DNA from 3 places in the Marinobacter salinisoli genome. Region 3 is predicted to be linked to each of the others. Evidence: predicted binding sites of a transcription regulator. Region 3 holds the regulator's gene; each other region holds the start of a gene.
The links. Region 3 encodes sigma-54, which starts transcription at its own class of promoters, with help from an activator protein. Its sites were predicted from a motif close to ANTGGCATNNANNTTGCTNT; they were not measured.

Region 1: the regulator sigma-54 is predicted to act here: its motif matches at 2,417-2,436, upstream of LPB19_RS16245 (PEP-CTERM sorting domain-containing protein).
Region 2: the regulator sigma-54 is predicted to act here: its motif matches at 1,463-1,482, upstream of LPB19_RS04985 (ammonium transporter).

Annotation. Positions count from the first base shown of each region.
Region 1 is NZ_CP071247.1:3,558,598-3,562,759, reverse strand. It holds gene LPB19_RS16260 (DUF1415 domain-containing protein) at 1-42, shown strand, start outside; gene LPB19_RS16255 (polyamine aminopropyltransferase) at 77-808, shown strand; gene LPB19_RS16250 (NAD-dependent protein deacetylase) at 786-1,727, shown strand; gene LPB19_RS16245 (PEP-CTERM sorting domain-containing protein) at 1,846-2,370, opposite strand; gene LPB19_RS16240 (sodium-dependent transporter) at 2,625-4,037, opposite strand; gene LPB19_RS16235 (Glu/Leu/Phe/Val family dehydrogenase) at 4,121-4,162, opposite strand, start outside.
Region 2 is NZ_CP071247.1:1,112,033-1,116,194, reverse strand. It holds gene LPB19_RS04995 (MotA/TolQ/ExbB proton channel family protein) at 1-390, shown strand, start outside; gene LPB19_RS04990 (MotB family protein) at 393-1,340, shown strand; gene LPB19_RS04985 (ammonium transporter) at 1,549-2,757, shown strand; gene LPB19_RS04980 (circularly permuted type 2 ATP-grasp protein) at 2,976-4,162, shown strand, end outside.
Region 3 is NZ_CP071247.1:3,360,731-3,364,892, forward strand. It holds gene lptA (lipopolysaccharide transport periplasmic protein LptA) at 1-553, shown strand, start outside; gene lptC (LPS export ABC transporter periplasmic protein LptC) at 1-12, shown strand, start outside; gene lptB (LPS export ABC transporter ATP-binding protein) at 531-1,256, shown strand; gene LPB19_RS15335 (RNA polymerase factor sigma-54) at 1,414-2,943, shown strand; gene hpf (ribosome hibernation promoting factor) at 3,053-3,361, shown strand; gene ptsN (PTS IIA-like nitrogen regulatory protein PtsN) at 3,446-3,916, shown strand; gene rapZ (RNase adapter RapZ) at 3,945-4,162, shown strand, end outside.

The DNA of each region.
Region 1 (4,162 bases), 200 kb from region 3:
GGGAATTCAGGGGGCTCCACCTGCGATAGCTCGGAGCTTTGACCAGGGAATCACATTTTTAAAGGTGAGGAAACACGTGGGACTTCTTTTCGAGCAAATCGATAGCCAACCCTCCGAAATCGGAGAGATCACCCTGCGTCGGCGCCGCATCCCGGCGATCGGCAACCGCGATATCTTCGAAGTAAAGCTCGGGGAAGAGTTCCTGATGTCCAGCATGTTTGTGGACGCCGAGGTGGCGCTGTCGGACATCGGCCTGGAGGCAACGCCGGGTGACAACCTCAGTGTGGTTGTTGGCGGGCTTGGCCTCGGCTATACGGCGGTTGCCGCGCTCAAGCACCAACGGGTGGGGGAGTTGCTGATTGTTGAGTACCTGGAGCCGGTCATTCGCTGGCATCAGCAGGAAATGGTGCCATTGGGGGCGGATATAAACGCCGATGCTCGGAGCCGGTACGTGCATGGCAGCTTTTTTGATCTCGCCATCGCCGAGCCTTCAGAGGGCGGCTTTGACCCTGAGTCGCCCGGCAAAACCTTCGATGCCATTCTTCTGGATATTGATCACTCGCCCCGGGCCCTGCTTCACGATTCCAACGCCAGCTTCTATACCGTCGCCAACATTGGCCAGATGGCTCGGCAGATCAAGCCGCAGGGAATCTTCGCCATGTGGTCCAACGAGGGTGAGGATGAGGAATTTATGGCGGTACTGAGGGAAGTGTTTGTCGATGTGGCCTGCCACGTCGTCACTTTTTTCAATCCGTTTCAGAACAGGGAGTCTTTCAACACCGTTTATGTCGCCCGGAAGCCGGGCTGAATTTATCGGGGGCGCTCTACCTGTGATAACCCATCGAACCCGACCCTTCAGTAGTAGTCAGCGGTTGCCCGACGCCGTGGAGCCAGTGGTTCAGCATGAGCCGGAACAGGCCGGGGCGCTGCTTGCCGAGTTCGTTCGAGACCATCCGCGACTGATGGTGCTCACCGGCGCCGGTGTCAGCACGGATTCCGGCATTCCGGATTACCGCGACGGCGATGGCGCGTGGAAACGCAAGCAGCCTGTTCAGCATCAGGTGTTTCTGGACAGTCACGAAGCCAGGCAGCGCTATTGGGGGCGCAGTCTGATCGGCTGGCCCCTGATCCGTGATGCCCGGCCCAACCCTGCCCATCATCACATCCGGGAGTTGGAGCATCGCAATCACTGCCCGCTGGTGGTCACGCAAAATGTCGACCGCCTGCACCAGCGAGCCGGTTCCCGATCGGTGATCGACTTGCACGGCCGGGCCGATGAAGTGCTCTGCATGAGCTGCGGCTACCGTTGCACCCGTGATGAAGTCCACGACCGGTGCGCTGATCTGAACCCGGGCTTTACCGGCCTGAGTGCCGGGGTCGCGCCCGATGGGGATGCCGACCTCGACGTGGAGTTCTCCGGTTTCAAACCTGCGGATTGCCCCAAATGTGCCGGCATCCTGAAACCGGATGTGGTGTTTTTCGGGGATTTCGTGCCCAGGCAGCGGGTGGAAGCCGCACTGGATGCGCTCCGCCAGAGTGATGGGCTGCTGGTAGTGGGTTCGTCGTTGATGGTGTACTCGGGCTTTCGGTTTTGTCGCTATGCGAGCGAGTGGGGCAAGCCCATCGCCACGCTGAACCTGGGGCGGACCCGGGCGGATGAATTGGCGGACCTGAAGCTTAACGCACGAATCGGGGAAACGCTGGAAGCAGCCTTGCGGCTGATCTAGAGGTGTGAGCCGGGCGTGGGCCGGGGTTGGTTTTGAAAATCGATCTGCCCGGATACAGAAAGGCACCGCCCGAAGAGGGTGGTGCCTTCAATCGCTATCTCACGAAAATCGGCGTGTTTTACCCTTTAGCGATTTTTCTGGCGCGGCGGGAAGCCAGGCCTGCGACACCCAGCGCGAGGAGTGCGAGGGTGGACGGCTCGGGAACAGCCTTGACGTTGAAGTCGTAGCGATAGGTGACGTCTGCATCTGCATAGAAGCCGCTGGTGCGGAAACGGTGTATTTTGAATGGAGCGATCTCAACAAAGGTTTCGCCGTTCTTGATTTCGCCCTGGAAAAGGTCGCCAGCTAATGTCTGGGCACCGTCGCTGTTGTAATTGCCATTGCCACTGCCACTGAACCAAGCCTGGAACGTGCCTGAAATGAGCTCAAAACCCTCCTTCACGATAATGCCTATCTCGTCGATATCTCCTACGTTAGCAGTACCCAGAATAGATAGGGCTCCTTCTTCGAGGCGCCAAATCGACATACCGGACAGACCAGTTCCAATGTCGCCATCAGTAGCTTCGTCGTAAATAAGGCCGGCATTAGTAGAGAAGGACAGAGTGAGTAATAGAGCGCCAATCCCTGCAACTATTTTTTTCATCATTAACTTCCTTTTTCATATGAATGAGGGTCTTGCAGGGGGTAAATAAGCAAAAGAAATGCCGGTTAAATAAAGTGTTTTTTATCAGAAGGTTATGATTTTGTTTTGGGCGACATGTAAAATAAGTGGACACTTATATTTTAGGGCTTGCTTGCACCGAACAGGTAGTTTCGGGCTGATTGGTCGCACTCTTTTCCGTTCCCGAATAAAAAAGCCCGCTCGGAAGCGGGCTTTGTCGTTTCAGGTTGTGAGGCTTACATCAGGTTGTAGATGAACACCACAGCAACCGCAACCGGCGTGAAGTACCGCACGGTGGTGTACCACAGGCGGAACATCGGCTCGGACAGCGACAGCTCGTTCTCGACCGCCTGGCGGGACATCACCCAGCCGACGAACACAGCCACCAGCAGGCCACCCAGCGGCAGCAGGATGTTGGCGGTGAAGAAGTCGAGCAGGTCGAAGATGGTCTTGCCTTCGAACATGGCGATGCTGCCCAGCGGTGCGAAGTCGGACCACAGGTTCAGCGACAGGATCGAGGCAATACCCAGCGCCCAGCACACCAGGCCCGCACCCAGGGTGCTCACGGTGCGGTTCATGCCCTTCTGCTCTTCCAGCCACTCAACGATGGGCTCCAGCAGGGAGATGCCGGATGTCCAGGCCGCGAAAATCAGTAGGACGAAGAACAGGGTGCCGAACAGGCTGCCCATGGGCATCTGACCGAAGGCCAGCGGCAGGGTCTGGAAGATCAGGCCAGGACCTGCACCCGGCTCGAGGCCGTTAGCGAACACGATCGGGAAGATCGCCAGGCCAGCCAGCAGGGCCACACCGGTGTCGATGACAGACACGGTGATGGAGGTCTTGGCGATGGACACGTTCTTCGGCAGGTAGGAACCGTAGGCCATCATCACCGCCATACCGAGGCTCAGGGTGAAGAAGGCGTGGCCCAGGGCAACCAGCACACCGGAGGTGGTCAGCTTGGAGAAGTCCGGCTGGAACAGGAACGCCGCCGCACGGCCAAATTCGCCGGTGGTCATGGCGTAACCAACAACCAGCAGCAACAGCACGAACAGGCCGGGCATCAGGATGCTGACCGCACGCTCAAGGCCAGAACGAACACCGCGGGCTACCACCACCATGACCAGCGCCATGAACACGGTATGCCACATCAGCAGGGTGAGCGGGTCGCTCAGCAGGCCGGAGAAGATCGCACCGATGGCATCGGCAGACTGGCCCACCAGCTGGCCGCTGGCTGCCGTACCCACGTAAGAGGCAGCCCAGCCGCCAATCACAGAGTAGAAAGACAGGATCAGGAAGCCGGCCAGAACGCCGACGGCGCCAATCATGCGCCAAAGGGGGTTGAGCCTGTCGCGCTCGGCAATCAGACGAATGCTGTTGACCGGACTGCGACCACCGCGCCGGCCGATCAGCACTTCACCCATCATGATGGGGATACCGACCACCGCAATACACAGCAGATACACCAGCACAAAGGCGCCGCCGCCGTGTTCGCCGGTGATGTAGGGGAACTTCCAGATATTACCCAGGCCCACCGCAGAACCGGTGGCGGCCAGGATAAAGGCCAGGCGTGAGGACCAGAGGCCACGCTTGGCGCTGGCACCTTCCTGTGCTCCGGTATACGTTGTGCTGCCGGATTGTGATACGGACATAGCTGTCTCCTGCTAGTACTTGTTTTTGTAAGGGGAAACAGAGGCTGTGACGGGCACAGCCTCATAGGTGGTGTTGCCGCTGTTCAGACCGCGCGCGCCAAACGTTCGGGCAGGGTGCTGACATG
Region 2 (4,162 bases), 1.5 Mb from region 3:
ACCCTGGAACACAACCGGTCGGGCGCCAAGGTCTTTACCGCCCTGGCCGACGTGGGTCCCGCCATGGGCATGATCGGTACGCTGATCGGCCTGGTGCAGATGCTGTCCAATATGGAAGATCCGAAGTCCATCGGACCGGCCATGGCCGTCGCCCTGTTGACCACCCTGTACGGTGCGATTCTGGCCACCATGATTGCCAATCCGATTGCCGACAAACTGTCGCTTCGGATGACCGAAGAAGCCCGCATGCAATCCCTGTACATCGATGCCCTGGTTGCTATTCAGGCGGGCACCAACCCCCGCGTGGTGGAGCAACTGCTGTCGAGCTACCTGCCCCCCAAAGAGCGCAATAAGGATATCGAGGGCGAACCCGAGACGGCGGTTGGCTGACCATGGATGATCTGCCTGAAGAGGAAAAACCCGGCATTCCTGCCTGGGTCGTCACTTTTGCGGACCTGATGTCCCTGCTGATGTGCTTTTTCGTGCTGCTGCTGTCGTTTTCCGAGATCGATGCACACAAGTTCAAGCAAATCGCCGGCGAAATGGCCAAGGCCTTTGGCGTCCAGCGCGATGTCGAAGCGCTGGAGATTCCCAAGGGCACCAGCCCCATTTTCGACAAGTTCTCGCCGGCCCAACCCGAGCCCACGGTAGTGAATCAGGTTCGCCAGACCACCACCGAGGAAGCGCCGGAACTGCAAACCCTCAAGAGCCCTACCGAAAGCGCGACCGAAAAGGCCGTTGCAGCGGCCATTCAGCAAGACCTGGACCAAAAAACCCGCAGCGTACTCGCCATTCTTGAGGACCCCATCGCCGAGGGCCGGGTAAACGTGGCGCAGGACCAGCGCCGCATCGTTATCCGGGTGGAAGAGAAAGGCTCCTTTGCCTCCGGTTCGGCACAGCTGACCTGGGAATTCGAGGGTCTGCTGCTGGACATGGCCACTGTGCTGGCCAAGATGCCCGGCGACCTGATGGTGGAGGGGCACACCGACGACGTCCCCATCCGCACCTCCCGTTTTTACAGCAACTGGGATCTGTCTGCCGCCCGGGCGGCGGCCGTGGCCAATGTGCTGCTGGCGACGGAAGACGTCGAACCGACGCGTCTGGCGGTCAAAGGCCTGGCCGACACCCGGCCCCGGGTACCCAACACCTCTGCAGACAACCGCGCCAAGAACCGGCGCGTCGAAATCATTGTCGACCTTTCCGGCCCGCTGCAAGAGCGCGAACTGGAGCTGCGTGAACTGATTGAAGCCGAATCGGCAAAGGAAAACGCGGTGATCGACATTCAGCCTCTGCCGGCTGCGGAAAATCGCGACGAGGCCCGATCGCCACTTACCTGGTAATCGATCCACTTTGGTGCAGATTACAACCTCCTGCATCATATGGGTGCATTAATTCTCGCCTTTCACGCTCAACGACCACCACCGCTCACCCCAATCGCCCACCACCGGTAGATATGCATCATTTTGGAACACATATTGCTTCCATGCACTCTACAAAAGCATAAAACGGCCCGGAAGAGGCCCGAACTCACATCAGGAGCGAAAAACCGTGGACATCGCGAGTGCAGTACACACCCTGACCGAAAGCGCCAACACGCTGTTCATCCTTATCGGTGCCATCATGGTACTGGCCATGCACGCCGGCTTTGCCTTCCTCGAAGTTGGTACCGTGCGGCACAAGAACCAGGTTAACGCGCTGGTCAAGATCATGACCGACTTCGGCATCTCCGCCGTCGCCTATTTCTTCATCGGCTATTACATTGCTTACGGCAGCCATTTTATGACCGGCGCCGGCGAACTGACCGCCGGCAACGGCTACGAGCTGGTAAAGTTCTTCTTCCTGATGACCTTCGCCGCCGCGATCCCCGCGATTGTCTCCGGCGGCATTGCCGAGCGCGCCCGGTTCTACCCCATGCTGATTGCCTCCGGTCTGATCGTCGCCTTTGTGTATCCGTTCTTTGAAGGCCTGATCTGGAACGGCAACTACGGTTTCCAGAGCTGGCTGGAGAACCAGTTTGGTGCATCTTTCCACGATTTTGCCGGTTCCGTTGTGGTGCACGCCGTTGGTGGCTGGATTGCCCTGGCCGCGGTTCTGTTGCTGGGCGCCCGTTCCGGCCGCTATCGCAACGGTCGTGTTGTCGCCTTCGCACCGTCCAACATCCCCTTCCTGGCGCTGGGCGCCTGGATCCTGACTGTGGGCTGGTTCGGCTTCAACGTGATGTCCGCCCAGACTCTCGACGGCATCAGCGGCCTGGTGGCCGTCAACAGCCTGATGGCAATGGTCGGTGGCGTGCTGGTCGCGATGGTGGTTGGCCGCAAGGACCCGGGCTTTATCCATAACGGGCCACTGGCGGGCCTGGTTGCCGTGTGTGCCGGTTCTGACCTGATGCATCCGGTGGGCGCGCTGATCACCGGCGGTATCGCCGGCGCCATCTTCGTCTATCTGTTCGAGTGGGCACAGGACAAGATCGAACGCCTGGACGACGTACTGGGTGTCTGGCCGCTGCACGGTGTGTGCGGGGTCTGGGGTGCCATCGCCTGCGGCATCTTCGGCCAGGAAGCCCTGGGTGGCCTCGGTGGCGTCAGCCTGATGTCCCAGATCATCGGATCGGTGGCCGGTGTGTTGGTGGCGTTCGTGGGCGGTCTGATTGTCTACGGCATCGTCAATGCTGTGTCTGGCCTGCGACTGACCGAAGAAGAGGAGTTCAAAGGCGCGGACGTAAGCATTCACCGAATTGGTGCAACCTCGTTCGAATAAGCCGGCACCGGCCGCGAACACTGAACAGGCGATCTTCGGATCGCCTGTTCTCGTTTGCGGAGTCAATTGACAGCCTTCACAACGTCGTGTTTTCTTAATCTGATGTCTTAAAAGAAAAAATTGTCCCAACTGGCGCGGCATTTGCCTGTTTTATCCCGATATTCGTCCGTTGGTACGGAGGAAACAAACGAACACCGTCGAAGGAGACGAGCGGAATCATGCATATCCAGACACCGGGCCCCGGTCTGTATGACGAGTTGTTCGACGAGAACAATAAAGTACGCCCTCACTGCCGCATGCTGGAGCAGTGGCTTGAGAAATCCGACGAAAATCTGATCGCCGAGAAACGCCGGGAAGCCAATGTGCTGTTCCAGCGTCTGGGCATCACCTTCAACGTCTATGGTGAAGAGCAGGGTGCCGACCGGCTGATCCCGTTCGACCTGATTCCCCGGGTGATCTCGGCCAGCGACTGGCACAAACTGCAGGCCGGCCTGCGCCAGCGGGTCAACGCGCTGAACAAATTCCTGTTCGACATCTACCACGATTTCGACATCGTCAAAGCCGGGGTGATCAGTGCCGAGCAGGTGTTTGCCAACCCCCAGTACCAGCCCGGCATGCAGGCACTGAAGCTGCCCCGCAACCTGTACTGCCACATCGCCGGCATTGACCTGATTCGCCACAGCGACGGCGACTTTTATGTGCTGGAGGACAACCTGCGGTGCCCCAGCGGGGTCTCTTATATGCTGGAAAACCGGCGCATGATGATGCGTCTGTTCCCGGAGCTGTTCGCCCACAGCCCGGTGGCACCGATCGACCACTATCCGAACCTGCTGGGTGAAACGCTTCGGGCCGCATCCCTCAAGCCGGACCCAACCGTCGTGGTGCTGACCCCGGGGCGCTTCAACAGCGCCTATTTCGAACATGCCTTCCTGGCCCGCCAAATGGGCGTGGAACTGGTAGAGGGCGCGGACCTGTTCGTCCATCAGAACAAGGTCTTCATGAAAACCACCGTTGGCCCGCAGCAGGTGGACGTGATCTACCGCCGGATCGACGACGATTTCCTCGATCCGCTGGCCGGCAACCCCCAATCCATGCTCGGCGTGCCCGGTCTGTACTCCGCATACCGCACCGGTAACGTGGTGCTGACCAACGCCATGGGCACCGGGGTTGCCGACGACAAGTCCATCTACCCCTATGTGCCAGACATGATCCGTTTCTATCTGGACGAAGAGCCCATTCTGAAGAACGTTCCTACCTGGCAGTGCCGCAAACCGAAAGATCTGCAGTATGTGCTGGACCATCTGGACGAACTGGTGGTGAAAGAAGCCCAGGGTGCCGGTGGTTACGGCATGCTGATTGGCCCCAAGGCCAGCCAGAAGGAAATCGCCCAATTCCGCAGCCTGCT
Region 3 (4,162 bases):
ACAGGCAAATAAGCGGCTCCGAGGGGCGCTGGCACTCACCTTCGCGCTGACACTTACCGGCCCTGCCGCCGCCTTTAGCCTGGACTCCGACCAACCGATCAGGGTCAGCGCAGACAGCGCCCGGCTGGATGATGGCCAGGGCATAGCCACATACAGCGGCGACGTCGAACTGGTTCAGGGTAAAACCCGCCTGACCGCAGACCGGGTTGTGCTTTACCGGTCCGGAAATGATCTCAACCGGGTGGAAGCCACCGGCAGCCCTGCTCGCTACCAGCAGCCAGCCCGGGACGGATCGGGTGAAACCGATGCGCGGGCGCTTAGTATTAAGTGGTCCGCCTCGGATAATGAACTGACGTTCGAGCGAGACGCCATCATACAGCAGAACGGGAACCTGTTCCGCGGAGAGGTCATTCATTATGATACCGTCCGTCGAGTTGTAACCGCCGAGGGTGGCAGCGAAACCAGCTCCGGTCGAGGCCGTGTCGAAATGGTCATTCAGCCACGTAGCACCAGCAAAAAACAGGGATCCGATGGCAGTTCTGAGAGCCAGTAATCTGGCGAAAAGCTACAAACAGAAAAAAGTGGTTATTGACGTCTCGCTGGAGATTCGCAGCGGCGAGATCGTTGGCCTGCTCGGCCCCAACGGCGCAGGTAAAACGACCTGCTTCTACATGATTGTGGGTCTGGTGCCTGCCGATCATGGCCGCATCACCATCGACGGACAGGACATCACACCCCTGCCCATGCACGGTCGCGCGAGAAAAGGCATTGGATACCTGCCCCAAGAGGCCTCGGTGTTCCGAAAACTGTCAGTACGTGACAACATCATGGCAATCCTGGAAACCCGGAAACGCCTGAGCCGAAGCGAGCGCGAACACAAGCTCGAAGAACTGCTGGAAGAATTCCACATTACCCACATCCGTGACAGCGCCGGCATGGCACTGTCCGGTGGTGAGCGCCGGCGCGTGGAAATTGCCCGTGCACTGGCCATGGAGCCGGCTTTTATCCTGCTCGATGAGCCCTTCGCCGGGGTCGATCCCATATCGGTCAGCGACATCAAACACATTATCCGACACCTCCGGGATAAAGGCATTGGCGTGCTGATTACCGACCACAATGTCCGGGAAACCCTGGACATCTGCGAAACCGCGTATATTGTGTCCGGCGGGCACATTATTGCCTCTGGAAACGCCGAGAGCATCCTCGCCAATCAACAGGTGAAGGAAGTCTATCTCGGGGACGAATTCCGACTGTGACACCCTGCACCAGATTGTCTTGGCAATCGCTACCGAGTAAACTCGGCAAAGAACTTGCTAGCCGGCGAAAATTCCGCAACCGCTGGTCTCATATAGAGTTTTACTACACATTCCGTAATCGCGTGAGCTGATGAGTAACGGATCCTGAACCATGGTGATGAAAGCCTCTTTACAGTTAAAGCTGGGTCAAAGCCTGACGATGACCCCCCAGCTTCAACAGGCGATCCGGCTACTGCAGCTATCTACCCTCGATCTCCAACAAGAGATCCAGCAGGCACTGGAATCCAACCCAATGCTGGAAACGTCGGAAGACGACGACAACCAGCCAGACACCACCAGTGACGACGCTGAAAAGGCCGAGAGCTCCGCTGAGAGCGAAGTAACCGGAGACGCCGCGCCAGACCCCGAGCAAGATTGGGACGAACCGGATACCGGCCCCGACTGGTCCACCGAGAATGACGCACCGGACAACATTCCCGACGATCTCCCGGTAGACACAGCCTGGGACGACATCTATCAATCAGCACCGGCGTCGGCCGCTCGTAACGATGACGAAAATGATCACGACTTCGAGACCCGGAATTCACCGACTGAGACCCTGCACGATCACCTGCTGTGGCAGCTGAACCTGACCCCTCTCAGTGAACGAGACGCAGCTGTTGCCCATGCCCTGCTGGATGCGGTCGATGATCGTGGCTATCTGACCAGCCCGCTGGAAGAAATCCACGCCGGCCTGATGGATGAGCAGGACGAGGATCCGCTGGAACTCGACGAAGTGGAGGCGGTACTGCACCGTCTGCAGCATTTCGATCCGTCAGGCGTATTTGCCCGGGATTTGCAGGAATGCCTGCTTATCCAGCTGAACCAGTTACCACCGGAAACCCCTTGGCTGCCGCAGGCAAGACTGGTTATTACCCACTACATTAACCTGCTGGGCAACCGTGATTACGCGCAACTGCTTCGCCGGAGCCGGCTGAAAGAAGACCAGCTTCGTGACGTGCTCGCCCTGATCACGAATCTCAACCCGCGTCCGGGTGATGTTATCGATCAGGCGGAACCCGATTACGTGATTCCCGATGTAATTGTCCGGAAACACAATGGCCGCTGGCGGGTTGAGCTAAACCCCGAGATTGCACCGCGCATCCGCGTCAATGCGAGCTATGCTTCATTAATAAAGCGGGCGGACAGCAGCGCCGACAATACCTATCTCAGAGATCAGCTGCAGGAAGCCAAGTGGTTCATCAAAAGTCTGCAAAGCAGAAACGAAACGCTGCTGAAGGTGGCTACGCGCATCGTCGAGCACCAGCAGGGGTTTCTGGATCAGGGCGAAGAGGCGATGAAACCGCTCATCCTGTCCGATATTGCGCAGGCGGTGGAAATGCATGAATCGACGATCTCCCGGGTGACCACGCAGAAATACATGCACACTCCCCGGGGTATTTTCGAGCTGAAGTATTTTTTCTCGAGCCACGTCAGTACAGACGAAGGCGGGGAGTGTTCTTCGACGGCCATCCGTGCAATGATCAAGAAACTGATCGCAGCGGAAACACCAAAAAAGCCGTTGAGCGACAGCAAAATTGCGGCCATGCTAGGAGAACAGGGCATCAGGGTGGCGCGACGCACGGTAGCCAAATACCGGGAAGCCATGCACATTCCGCCATCCAACGAACGAAAAAGACTGGTTTAGGGGAATACGGTCTGCCAAGGCTGCCCCTGAACAATTTCGCTGGCGCACACCGCTGCGCTGGCTTTCAGCCCGGCCCATTGGGACGGCATGATGACAACAGGAGACGCCTATGCAACTCAACATTTCAGGCCATCATGTAGAACTGACTCCCGCACTCAAGGATTACGTTTCAGAGAAGTTCGAAAAGCTGGAGCGGCACTTTGATCACATCAACAACTGCCAGGTTACCCTGGAGGTCGAGAAAGTGCGCCAGATGGCGGAAGCAACCATGCATGTGGTTGGTGGTGAAATTCACGCAAAGGCTGAAAATGATGACATGTATGCGGCAATTGATTCCCTGATTGATAAGCTTGACCGTCAGATCCTCAAGCACAAGGAAAAGAACGTGGAGCGAAAGCACGGCAACGGTTCCCGGTAGCCAGAGCTTTCACCAGCATTAGCCAAGAGCGCTGCGGCACGGTTACCCTGCCGCAGCTTTTTTTAACCGACCTGCAGTCGATTCATGAGCGACACATCCCTGACAATTGACAATATCCTTTTGCCCGAACTGACGCTTTGCAAAGTTTCTGCATCAAGCAAGAAACGGGTGCTGGAATTTATTGCCGACCAAATCCATCAGCACGACAGCACGCTCAACGAAAGCCAGATTTTCAATAATCTTGTTGCGCGGGAGCGTCTGGGCAGCACCGGCATTGGCCAGGGCATCGCCATTCCCCACTGCCGGCTCGAAGGGCTCGATCGGGTCATTGGCGTCCTGGTAACCCTGGAGGAGGGTATCGAGTTCGACGCCATCGACAATCAGCCCGTTGACCTTATCTTTGCCCTGATCGTGCCGAAAGAAGCCACCAGCGAGCATCTCGAACTGCTTAGCCAGCTGGCCGAGAAGTTCAACGAACGGATCTTTTGTGACCGGCTTCGCCAATGCGATGCACCCGGCACCCTTTACCAGCAGATGACCGCAACGAATTCGTAACCATCCACTCAGGGAGGCTGAACCCACCATGAAACTGATCGTTGTCAGTGGCAGGTCTGGTTCCGGTAAAAGTACAGCACTCCATGTCCTTGAGGATCTTGGCTATTACTGTATCGACAACCTTCCCATTGGATTGTTGTCGCCCCTGACCCAACAAGCGACCGACCAGGCCAAGCCGGGTCGACTCAGCAAAATGGCCGTCAGCATTGATGCCCGCAACCTGTCTAGCGAGCTGAGCAATTTCGA